DNA from 3 places in the Leclercia sp. genome. Region 2 is predicted to be linked to each of the others. Evidence: riboswitches for the same ligand, from Rfam matches in the RefSeq annotation. Region 2 holds a riboswitch; each other region holds the start of a gene.
The links. Region 2 has a riboswitch for thiamine pyrophosphate ahead of thiM (hydroxyethylthiazole kinase). Riboswitches for the same ligand answer to the same signal wherever they lie in the genome.

Region 1: linked by a shared signal. The riboswitch ahead of thiC (phosphomethylpyrimidine synthase ThiC) and the one ahead of thiM (hydroxyethylthiazole kinase) in region 2 are both predicted to bind thiamine pyrophosphate.
Region 3: linked by a shared signal. The riboswitch ahead of thiB (thiamine ABC transporter substrate binding subunit) and the one ahead of thiM (hydroxyethylthiazole kinase) in region 2 are both predicted to bind thiamine pyrophosphate.

The regions. Positions count from the first base shown of each region.
Region 1 covers NZ_DAIQCE010000004.1:258,153-262,337, reverse strand. Annotated here, with positions in the region: gene nudC (NAD(+) diphosphatase) at 5-778, opposite strand; gene rsd (sigma D regulator) at 874-1,371, shown strand; TPP riboswitch at 1,425-1,533, shown strand; gene thiC (phosphomethylpyrimidine synthase ThiC) at 1,610-3,505, shown strand; gene thiE (thiamine phosphate synthase) at 3,505-4,140, shown strand; gene V7Q49_RS14050 (HesA/MoeB/ThiF family protein) at 4,133-4,185, shown strand, end outside.
Region 2 covers NZ_DAIQCE010000001.1:269,936-274,120, reverse strand. Annotated here, with positions in the region: gene thiD (bifunctional hydroxymethylpyrimidine kinase/phosphomethylpyrimidine kinase) at 16-816, opposite strand; gene thiM (hydroxyethylthiazole kinase) at 813-1,583, opposite strand; TPP riboswitch at 1,619-1,715, opposite strand; gene V7Q49_RS01165 (hypothetical protein) at 2,167-2,343, shown strand; gene V7Q49_RS01160 (type III restriction endonuclease subunit R) at 2,698-4,185, shown strand, end outside.
Region 3 covers NZ_DAIQCE010000003.1:95,104-99,288, reverse strand. Annotated here, with positions in the region: gene thiP (thiamine/thiamine pyrophosphate ABC transporter permease ThiP) at 1-586, opposite strand, end outside; gene thiB (thiamine ABC transporter substrate binding subunit) at 562-1,545, opposite strand; TPP riboswitch at 1,580-1,679, opposite strand; gene sgrR (HTH-type transcriptional regulator SgrR) at 1,716-3,371, opposite strand; gene sgrT (glucose uptake inhibitor SgrT) at 3,459-3,611, shown strand; gene V7Q49_RS11895 (sugar efflux transporter) at 3,715-4,185, shown strand, end outside.

The sequences.
Region 1 (4,185 bases), on a different contig from region 2:
TGTCTCACACATCGTCAGCCCGACACATTGCCACGGTATCTTCTATCAGGCGGCGCGCCACGGTGCCGGGCGGTGGCAGCAGTGGTAAATCGTCGTAGCGATACCAGTCGGCGGACAGCAGCTCTTTCTGATCGATAACGATCTCGCCGCTGTCGTACTCGGCCATAAAGGCGGTCATCAGCGACTGTGGGAACGGCCACGGCTGGGAGGTGACATAACGCAGGTTCTTCACCTTGATGCCGCTCTCCTCCATCACTTCCCGCGCCACGGCCTGCTCCAGGGTTTCACCCACTTCGACAAACCCGGCCAGTACGGTATGCACTCCGTTGCGATGACGGGTGTGTTGCGCCAGCAGGATGGCGTCATCCCGGCGGATGGCGACGATAATGCACGGCGCGATTTGCGGATAATAGCGTTCCCGACAGTGGCTGCAGAGCATCGCCCACTCGGTTTTGCTCGGGTGCATGGTGTGGCCGCAGTAGCCGCAGAACTTATGCGAGCGATAAAACTCGGCCAACTGCACAGCACGGCCCGCCAGCTGGAACAAGCCAACATCGAGATCGAGCACCTGGCGCACCGATCCCATGTCGTGACGGCGATTTTGCTGGATCAACCACACAGAATCGCCCTTCCACTCGCCGATATTTAGTGCGGGTTGTCCCGCAAGATCGAAATTATTTGCTTCGCCATAGGGTAATTCACCACCGGGCAACCATAATTTTTGTTCATGGCTGACTAACCACCAGCCGCGATCCGATTTTTCAATTATACGATCCATATCTATTGCACTACCTTTGCTTCACAGGCATGTTGGTAACAATACTATTACATTTTGGGTGGGCAGCTTTTAATCTTAACCTTGCGGAGTCAAACATGCTAAACCAGCTAGAAAACCTGACAGAGCGCGTTGGCGGAAGTAACAAACTGGTCGATCGCTGGCTGCACGTGCGGAAACATCTGCTTGTTGCCTATTACAATCTCGTTGGCATTAAGCCTGGCAAAGAGTCTTATATGCGCCTGAACGAAAAAGCGCTGGACGATTTCTGTCAGAGCCTGGTCGATTACCTTTCCAACGGTCATTTTAATATTTATGAACGCTTTATCCGTGAAATGGAAGGTAAGAGCCCGTATTTAGCGGCAACCAAACTCTATCCCCTGCTGGAAGCCAATACCCAGCAAATCATGGATTACTACGACTCGACGCTCGAAAACGCCATCGATCAGGATAACTACCTGGAATTTCAGCAGGCGCTTTCCGATATCGGCGAGGCGCTGGAGCAACGCTTTACGCTGGAAGACAACCTGATCGCCCTTGCGCTGGATCACAATCTGAAGGCAAGCAACGAAGATAACGTCGCCCGACCGGCTTGAGTTATTCCTCGTTAACGCGTAGTTTACATTCACTGCTCCCGCTGTAGGGGAGCCTATTCTTGTCGGAGTGCCCAGTGCGAAAGCCGGGCTGAGACCGTTAATTCGGGATCCGCGGAACCTGATCAGGTTAAGACCTGCGAAGGGAACAAGAGTCAATTTACTGTATCGCCTACGGGCGATCCTCTCTTGCTTCATCCGTCGTCTGACAAGCCACTTCCTGCACTTACTGGAACGAGCTATGTCTGCCACAAAAATGACCCGCCGCGAACAGCGCGCGCACGCCCAACACTTTATCGACACCCTGGAAGGCACCGCTTTCCCCAACTCGAAACGCATCTATCTGACCGGTTCGCAGGATGATATTCGCGTGCCGATGCGCGAGATCCAGCTCAGCCCGACATTAATCGGCGGCAGCAAAAACAACCCGCAGTTTGAAGAGAACGAAGCGGTGCCGGTCTACGACACCTCCGGGCCATACGGCGATCCGGATGTGGCGATTAACGTCCAGCAGGGTCTGGCGAAGCTGCGCCAGCCGTGGATTGCGGCCCGTAACGACTGCGAAGCCCTGAACGAACAAAGCTCGGCCTATACCCGGGAACGTCTGGCCGACGACGGTCTGGACGAGCTGCGCTTCACCGGTCTGCTGACGCCGAAGCGTGCCAGAGCGGGTAAATGCGTGACCCAGCTGCACTACGCCCGCCAGGGGATCGTGACGCCGGAGATGGAGTTTATCGCCATCCGCGAAAACATGGGCCGCGAGCGCATTCGTGGCGAAGTGCTGCGCCACCAGCATCCGGGCGAAGGCTTTGGCGCCCGCCTGCCGGAGAACATTACCCCGGAATTTGTGCGTGACGAGGTGGCCGCTGGTCGTGCCATTATCCCGGCCAACATCAACCACCCGGAATCCGAGCCGATGATCATCGGCCGTAATTTCCTGGTGAAGGTGAATGCCAACATCGGTAACTCGGCCGTCACCTCCTCCATCGAAGAAGAGGTAGAGAAACTGGTCTGGTCCACCCGCTGGGGCGCGGATACGGTGATGGACCTCTCCACCGGGCGCTATATTCACGAAACCCGCGAGTGGATCCTGCGTAACAGCCCAGTGCCGATTGGTACGGTGCCCATCTATCAGGCGCTGGAGAAGGTTAACGGCATTGCGGAAGATCTCACCTGGGAAGCGTTCCGCGATACGCTGCTGGAGCAGGCCGAGCAAGGGGTCGACTACTTCACCATCCACGCCGGGGTGCTGCTGCGCTACGTGCCGATGACCGCGAAACGCCTGACCGGCATCGTCTCCCGTGGCGGCTCGATCATGGCGAAATGGTGCCTGTCCCATCATCAGGAGAACTTCCTGTATGAGCATTTCCGCGAGATCTGCGAAATCTGCGCCGCGTACGACGTCTCCCTGTCGCTGGGCGATGGCCTGCGCCCGGGCTCCATCCGCGACGCCAACGACGAAGCGCAGTTTGCCGAGCTGCACACCCTGGGCGAGCTGACCAAAATTGCCTGGGAGTATGACGTCCAGGTGATGATTGAAGGCCCGGGCCACGTGCCGATGCAGATGATCCGCCGCAACATGACCGAGGAGCTGGAGCACTGCCACGAAGCACCGTTCTACACCCTGGGGCCGCTAACCACCGACATCGCGCCGGGCTATGACCACTTCACCTCCGGGATTGGCGCGGCAATGATCGGTTGGTTTGGCTGCGCCATGCTCTGCTACGTCACGCCGAAAGAGCACCTCGGCCTGCCGAACAAAGAAGACGTGAAGCAGGGGCTGATCACCTACAAGATTGCTGCCCATGCCGCCGACCTGGCGAAGGGCCACCCGGGCGCGCAGATCCGCGATAACGCCATGTCGAAAGCACGCTTCGAATTCCGCTGGGAAGATCAGTTCAATCTGGCACTCGACCCCTTCACCGCCCGCGCCTATCACGACGAAACCCTGCCGCAGGAATCCGGCAAAGTGGCGCACTTCTGCTCCATGTGCGGACCAAAATTCTGCTCGATGAAAATCAGCCAGGAGGTGCGCGACTACGCCGCGGCGCAGACCATCGAAGTGGGGATGGCCGACATGTCGGAAAGCTTCCGCGCTAAAGGCGGCGAGATCTACCTCAAAAAAGAGGAGGCGTAATGTATCAACCCAACTTCCCGCCGGTGCCCTTTCGTCTGGGACTCTATCCGGTCGTCGACAGCGTGGCCTGGATCGAACGTTTGCTGGCCGCGGGCGTAAAAACGATCCAGCTACGCATCAAAGATAAGCAGGATGACGAGGTCGAGGCCGATATCGTGGCGGCCATTGCCCTGGGGCGTCGCCACGATGCCCGCCTGTTCATCAATGACTACTGGCGGCTGGCGATTAAACATCAGGCTTACGGTGTGCATCTTGGTCAGGAAGACCTGGAGACCACCGACCTTGCGGCCATTCGTGCCGCCGGGTTACGCCTCGGCGTCTCGACCCACGACGACATGGAGATCGACGTGGCGCTGGCGGCGCATCCGTCCTATATCGCCCTCGGGCACGTATTTCCCACCCAGACCAAACAGATGCCTTCCGCGCCTCAGGGGCTGGAACAGCTGGCCCGGCATATCGAACGCCTTGCGGATTACCCTACCGTCGCCATCGGCGGTATCAGCCTCGAACGCGCCCCGTCGGTGCTGGCGACCGGCGTCGGCAGCATCGCGGTGGTGAGCGCCATCACCCAGGCCGCTGACTGGCAGGCGGCAACGGCACATCTGCTACAGCTGGCGGGGGCGGGCGATGAATGACCGTGACTTTATGCGCTACAGCCGCCAGATCCTGCTGGAGGATAT
Region 2 (4,185 bases):
CAAATTGCCAGCCGTCTACCACCATGCATGAAAATGATGCACCGGCCCAATGCCCTGCCCGACCTCGAGGGTGTCGGCTTTTGCCAGCGCGCAGGAGAGCCAGGCTTTGGCCTCACAAATCGTATCCGCCCAGCTGGCGTGCCGCGGGCGCAGCGCCGCCAGCGCGGCCGAAAGGGTGCAGCCGGTGCCATGGGTATTTTTGGTGTTCACCCGCGGGGCGGTAAAACGCGTGGCCCCGTCGCGGGTGAACAGCCAGTCGGGGCTCTCGGGATCGTCCAGATGGCCGCCCTTCATCAGCACCGCCTCGCAGCCCATCGCCAGCAATGCATGGCCCTGCGCTTTCATCTCCTGCTCGCTGCGGGCATGAGGTGCATCCAGCAACGCCGCCGCTTCAGGTAAGTTGGGGGTGATCAGCGCCACCTGCGGCAGCAGCTTTTTACGCAGCGTGTCGACGGCGGCGGGCGATAGCAGCGGGTCGCCGCTTTTCGCCAGCATCACCGTATCCAGCACCACGTTTTTCACCTGATGACGCAGCAGCTGCTCCGCCACGGCCTCAACAATATCGGTTTCGGCCAGCATGCCGATCTTGGTGGTGTCGATGCGTACATCGCTGAACACCGACTCCAGCTGGGCCGCCACAAAATCAGGTTCGATGCGGTAGACCGACTGCACCCCGCGGGTGTTCTGCGCCACCAGGGCGGTGATCACCGAGCAGCCGTATGCGCCGAGCGCCGAGAAGGTTTTCAGGTCAGCCTGGATCCCGGCCCCGCCGCTTGGGTCGGTGCCGGCAATGGTAAGGGCGTTGATCCGTTTCATTGTTGCGCCCCCAGTTCCCACAAAGCATCAAGAAATGCGGGGGCAAAACTGCCCGGGCCACGACGTTCACTCGCGGCAAGCGTGCCGGCCCGCTTCATCCAGCCGCAGGCTGCGGCGATGTTATCCAGCCGATCCCCCGGCAGCGAGCAGCTGGCGGCCACCACCGCCGACAGCGCACAGCCGGTACCCACCACCCGGGTCATCAGCGGATCGCCGCCGGTGATGGTCTGGGTACGCAATCCGTCAGTAACGTAATCCACCTCTCCGGTCACCGCCACCACGGCATTGGTTTGTCGCGCCAGGGCCTGAGCTGCAGGCAGCGCGCTGGCCGCGGTGTCGGTGGTGTCCACGCCGCGTCCGCCTGCGCTCATCCCCGCCAGAGCGAGAATTTCAGAGGCATTGCCGCGAATGGCGGCCGGTTTGAGGCCGAGAATTTGCTGGCAAAAACGGGTCCGGTACGCCAGCGCGCCAACGGCCACCGGATCGAGGGTCCAGGGCTTGCCCGCCGCCACCGCGCTTTCAATCGCCCGGCGCATCGCCTGGGCGCGTGAGGAAGTCAGGGTGCCGACGTTAATCAGCAGCGCATCGGCAATAGCGGAGAACTGTTCGGCCTCTTCGGCTTCAATCACCATCGCCGGTGAAGCGCCGAGGGCCAGCAGTACGTTGGCGGTAAAGGTCTGCACCACGTCGTTGGTCATGCAGTGGGTCAGCGGAGAACGGGTTCGGAAGTGGTGTAAGGCGTGTAAATTGAGCAGGTCAGGCTGCATGGTATCGCTCCTGCCTTGCGCGAAGAAGCGATTGCCCGGAGGGCATCTGACTTCCCTACGCTGGCATTATCCAGATCAGGTGGTACGGGTATTTCTCAGCCTTCACAAGGAAGGGCACCCCGAGTCATGTTGATTACATTTCTTTATCAATTAATAGGTTACGCCAAGTCTCGTGCTGATACAAGATTGAACTTCTGAATATTACATTTTCACGCTGTACCTCACCTTGTACCCCATTTTGTACCCCACAGAAAAACAAAAGAACTTAATACCTTTTAAGTCTACTTCTAACCTACTTAATCTATTAAAATCTCCATATTCAATGTCAATCCAGATTCATATAAACCACCACAAGCAAAATGTGCGAGAAGGATTAACCGCAACTATCAATAAATGGAGTATTAAATCATATTTAAAAATGATGAAGCAGATACCGGTTCTTTTCATTTAAGTATTATCACGTAATTACTTTATATAAAAACAACTCTCTCATCAGTAATGAAATTGTATAAAATTCTGCGAAACGCAATCTAAAAATGACCTATATTTGCAGTGACAGGCAAATCATAAAATAGGTAATCAAATGAAAATGAAAAATCATTATGAAAATGAAATACTATCCAAATTAAAAGCATTAGAAGAAGAATATGAACTAATGGTTTCCACTAACAATTTTCCATTAGACACTTCAACTATTGCAGCAGAATGGGTTAAAAAAAGAACCTCAAAGAGAAATAAAAAAACAGATGGTGGAGAATAATATATGAAGATAAACGGAATACGTACCAATAGAAAGACGCTGAATAAATCAGTTCGTAAAAAAAGAATTGCATCAGGAATATCACTAACTTTTGATCAATATGAAAACATTCTATGTAGCGATATGACCTCAGCACGAATATGTAACATATTAAAAGTGCGATTACCCAAAGGATACATAGGGAAGCTAAGGAATAACAAACTCACGAAATACAAAAACTGGTATCAAAAAGTAAAACTTAAGCATTTACATAACACCCCAGTTAAACAAATAATCTAAACCAAAAAAAAACGAAAGGCCGATTCACTCACATGAATCGGCCTTTCTAAATTAATCAATATGGAGCATGTACAAATGATTAATCCTACATCTATCTTTACCAAATTTAAGTACGTATCTGCTGAATGTGGTTCAGGTAAAACTACCGCTATATGTAATATAATCAATAACAGCACTGAAAAATATATTGTAGTACAAAATACACAAGAACTTATTAAGCAGACAGCAAAGAAAATTAATAATTGTATGTATATTATTACTGATACAGTCTCAAGAGAGGAAAGTGTTATTAGTTCTGTCATTAACTTTCTTTCATCGGGATGCAAAAAAACACTAATCATAACGGATAAAACGTTTTTCAAAATACCTGTTGAACTTCTATCCGACAGAGTTGTTTACATAGATGATGTGACTAATTTCCACTCTTTCCAGAGCATCAATGATGGAAGTACTGAAATTAAAAAAATAATATACGAGGCATTCATTAAAGGTATACAGTCGTTAGATAATAATAATATGTATATTGCCGCAAAAAGAAACCCTGATGAACAGGGGGACATAATGAAAAATATAGTTAACAAAGAATTTTCCGTTTTAAATGATAACGATATTTTTATCCTGAATAATGAATACTTTACTAATCCTGAAAAAGTACAGCTTAATATCACGGCATGGAAAGATCTCAATAAGTACAAAGATGTATCAATTACCTTTCTTGGGGCTAATTTCGAAAACTCGTTGATCTATAAAGGAAATAAAGAATTATTTAAAAGTACTGAACTTGAAGGATTACTGAAACGCAAAACAGAACTTAAAGACAGATTAAAAGTTTATTACTTTTCAAAAAAATTCAAACTATCAAGAACATGGAAAACTAACAATCCTGATAAAGCACAAAAAATATACACTTATATTGATAAAAAGCTTGAGAAGAAGGAATTCTATTGGACAAAGAACAAAAGCGATTCTCAGAGTCTTAAAAATGGCAAAGAGATAAGCCCGGATGCCAGAGGATTGAACCAGTACCATCACCTTATGACGTGCGTCTGGTTGGCTTGTATGCGTCCCTCTGAAACAGAGGCTAAACAGTGTGAATTGTTCTTTGAGATTGACGGCGAGGCGATTCACCTTGCGAGGGAGTATGAAAGTTTACACCAGTTCGTACTACGAGGGATTTCGAGGAATTTTGAAAGTACTGAAACCCAGACCGTTTATGTTTTTGATGAATGGCAGGCCAGATCACTTACGGATAATATTGAGTACATAGATCTCGGTATTGATGACGACGAGCAAGGGCAGAGAGGCAGACCGCAAGGCTCCATGAACAAGGAAAAGCGTTTCACTCTTGATGATACCAAAGCAAAGCGTTTTCGCCGTTGGAAACGCAGCAATCCAGGGCTTGATTTAAAAGCGTTCAGGGCGTTTCTTGCCAGTTCTACCAACGCAAATCTGAGCACTGAAGAAAAAAAGGCCATGTGGGAAAAATACGAAAATGAAATACAAAAAAACAAGCAGAAATTGAAGCTCAAAACCCCAACATATAAACGGATAAATGTCCGAAAA
Region 3 (4,185 bases), on a different contig from region 2:
TTTGCCGACGCAGCCACGGCCACTCCACAAACCGGAAAAAGGACCCGCCGCGCATCCCGAGCTGGGCGGCGAGCTGGCGCTGCTCGCCGGGGATGTTCTCCAGCGCCTGCAGCAGCAGCCGCGTCGCCATCGGCATGTTGAAAAAGACGTGCGCCAGCAGAATGCCCTGCAGGCCATAAGGCGAGAAGCTCCACTCCAGCCCGAGGGCCTGGCAGAGGGCGGCAAGCCAGCCCTGACGCCCGTAGACGCTGAGAATGCCAAATATCGCCACCAGCACCGGCAGGATCAGGGTCATGGCGCACAGGCGCAGCAGCGCCTGCCGTCCGGGGAAACGACGCCGGTAGAGGGCGCGGGCAAGAAAAATGGCAGGCACGACGGAGAACAGGGCGGAAAGAAACGCCTGCCAGAAAGAGAAGCGGATGACGTGCCACAGATAGCTGTCGTGCAGCAGCCCCGCGATGTCGGTGGCCGGCGCGTTAAACCACAGCGCCAGAAATGCTCCCAGGGCGACGGCCACCATCAGGGTGGCGGCCATCAGCCCCGGGAGTAACCAGCCGGCGATCAGCGGCTGACGGCGCGTTGCCATTCACTGACCCAGGCGGCACGTTTCCCGGCCACTTCCTGCGGGGAGTATTCCAGCGCGGTTTGCGGTTTCACCAGAGTGTCGAAACCGGCAGGTAACGCCACGTTGGTGACCGGGTACATCCAGTTGCCGGTCGGGATAGCATTCTGGAACGACGGCGAGACTATAAATTTCAGGAACTTCTCGGCCAGTTCAGGCTGTTTGCTGGCCGCGGTGCGGGCAGCGACTTCGACCTGCAGGTAGTGACCTTCGGCAAAATCAGCGGCGGCATAGTTCTCTTTTTTCTCCGAAATAATGTGATACGCCGGAGAGGTGGTGTAGCTCAGCACCAGGTCACTTTCCCCTTTCAGGAACAGGCCGTAGGCCTCGCTCCAGCCTTTGGTAACGGTGACGGTTTTGGCGGCCAGCTTCTGCCAGGCTTCCGGGGTCTTATCGCCGTACACTTTTTGCATCCACAGCAGCAGACCCAGCCCCGGCGTGCTGGTGCGCGGATCTTCGTAGATCACGCGCCATTTCTGGTCGCTCTCAACCAGCTCTTTCAGGCTTTTCGGCGGGTTTTTCAGCTTATTTTTGTCATACACGAAGGCGAAGTAGCCGTAATCGAACGGCACAAAGGTCTCGTTCTTCCAGCCGCCAGGAACGTTAACCGCCTCGGTGGCCACGCCGCTTTTGGCGAACAGCCCGGTTTGCGTGGCCGCTTCCAGCAGGTTGTTGTCCAGACCCAGCACCACGTCGGCTTTGCTGTTCTTGCCTTCCATACGCAGGCGATTGAGCAGCGAGACGCCATCTTCCAGCGCCACGAATTTCAGCTCGCAGTTGCAGTCGGCTTCAAAGGCTTTTTTGACCGCCGGGCCTGGGCCCCAGTCGGCGGCGAAGGAGTCGTAGGTGTAGACCGTCAGGACAGGACTGGCGACGGCAGGCAGCGCAATCAGCGCCAGCAGGGGAAGAACAGTTTTGAACACTTTGCACCTCTGTATGTGAGAGTGGCAAAGGATTTTGAGCGACAGCCTCAAATCCCTTCGCCGGCGTTATCCGGATCAGGTTCGACGGGTATTTTCTCAGCACACGCTTGCGCGCAGCACCCCGTTGAGAACGGCGGTATTGTAATGATTTGGTGAATATTACGAAAGTATTATGGTTCCGGCGGCGCAAACCACGCCGATTTAAAGTCAAACCAGCCCAGGGTGTTCATGCGTAAGCCGCGCATACTGCGCTGTCCCTGGATCATCAGCCAGTGGTGGATCAGCGGGACAATCGCCTGCTGGGACAGCAGCTGCTGACACCAGACGGCAAGGTTCATCTCGCCCGCGCGCCACTGGGTGGCGTCCTGCTGCCAGTCGCGCGCGATGCAGTGTTGCAGGAGCGGGACTTCATACAGATGCGAGAACAGCGAGAAGTCGAGGGGCAGGGTGAAGTTGACACTGTTAAGCCAGATGTCGCTCACCGTCTCGCCGCGATGCCACTCCTCATAACTGACCTCCTGAATATTCAGCGTCACCTGCTCGGCGGCCAGCAGTTCACTCATCATTCTGGCGATCACCCGATGTTCAATATGCTCGCGATAGAAGGTCAGGGTGAGGCTCTCCAGCCCGGCCGGTTTGTCACCGCGCCCCGGGCGGGCATGGTGCCAGCGGGGCAGCAGGCCATACGCCGGGAACCAGTAGGATTGATACAACTCCTCGGCCTGATAGATCAGGTTGGCCGGGGAGAGGATCCGGCTTACCCACTGGCGCACCTCGGGGCTGGCTCCACGGTGAGAGCGGGCGTCGAACAACAGATAGTAGCAGCCCTCTTCAAGCCGGCTCTCCACCGCCTTTTCCCCCTCGGTGGGCCCTTCCAGCGTCAGGCCGACGCTCAGTTCTTCGTTGATATCCGGCAGGACCCAGACGTTCACCTCGTCAATCAGCGCCCGGTAGCCAAAGTAATCATCGAAGGCGCGGATCTTGAGCTGGTTATTGTTGTTGCGCGAGACGGCATAGGGCCCGGTGCCCACCGGCTGGCTGGTAAAGTTGTGCATCGTTTCCCACTCGCGCGGCAGGATCATCGAGGGTACATACCCCAGCAGCCAGGGCAGCCAGCGGTCGGGCTGTGAAAGCTGGATGTCCAGGGTCCAGGCGGTGGGGGACTGGATCCGGGTGATGTGTGAATAGAGGGGCAGCTCGCGGGCGCGCTGCAGCGTGGCAATCACGTCGGCCATTTCCAGCTCGCGTCCGTGATGGAAATGGATGCCGGGCCGCAGGAAAAAGCGCCAGTGCAGCGGGGAAAGTTGCTGCCAGTGGTGGGCAATGTCGGCTTCCAGTTCCCCGTTTTCCTCATTTATACGCGTCAGCCCGCTAAAGATCTGCCGCGCCATGTGGGTTTCGGAGCGCCGTAACGCGCTGCCCGGCAACAGGTTTTTCATCGGGCGATAATAGAGCACCCGCAGAATATGCCTGCCCTGACGGAAGCTGCGGCCCAGGTGGGAGACCAGCATCTGGCGCACCGCGGCCTTGTCGCCCACCAGCTGCACCAGCTGCTCGATGCGATCCTGCTCGAGCAGATCTTCCGCCCGCTGCTGCTGCAGCGCGAGGCCGGTGTACAGAAAGGTGAGACGGGAACGCTTGCCGCGTCCGGCCTCGGCCTCCCAGCTCAGCCAGCCCTGCTGCTGCATGGTGTTGAGCAGGGTGCGCATGTGGCGTCGCGAGCAGCTGAGCAGTTCGGCCAGCTCGCTGAGCGTGGTGTCCCGGGTCTGGCCATCACAGCATTGCCACAGGCGGATGAATTGTTGTTGCAGACGACCAGAGGGCATAAAAGGGGAACTCCTGACAAAAAATCAGCAATTTATTAATCCCTATATTAGGCCAATAATTCACTTCGTTGAAGCGAGGAGGTGAATATGAAGAGGTCTACCGCGAATCAGTTTTACCAACAGTACTTTTCAGCGACAAAGGGAGTGTCCTGGCTGGCCCGCCGGTGTGCAGAGCAGCGGCTGAAAATACTGGAAGATCTGATGCAGTGGGAGGTGACAACGTCGACCTCGGAACGCTGAATTGCTTCGATCATGTGTGACTGAGTATTGGTGCGAATCACCACGCCAGCAGGTATTATCTGCTGGCTTTTTTCGTTTTCACTTGCGCTAAAGGGAACAGGTAATGCTCTGGTTAATGACGATGGGACGCCGTCTCAACGGTGTGTATGCTGCCTTTATGGTGGTGGCGTTTATGATGGGCGTCGCCGGTGCGTTGCAGGCCCCGACCCTGAGCCTGTTCCTGAGCCGTGAGGTGGGTGCTCAGCCTTTCTGGGTGGGGATTTTTTACACCGTCAACGCCGTCGCCGGGATCCTGGTCAGCCTGTGGCTGGCGAAGCGATCGGACAGCCAGGGCGATCGCCGCAAGTTGATCCTCTTTTGCTGCGCGATGGCGATCGGCAACGCGCTGCTGTTTGCCTTTAACCGTCACTATCTGACCTTACTCACCTGCGGCGTGCTGCTGGCTTCACTGGCCAATACCGCCATGCCGCAGCTGTTTGCTCTCGCGCGGGAATATGCCGATAGCTCCGCGCGGGAAGTGGTGATGTTCAGCTCGGTGATGCGTGCTCAGCTTTCTCTGGCGTGGGTCATCGGC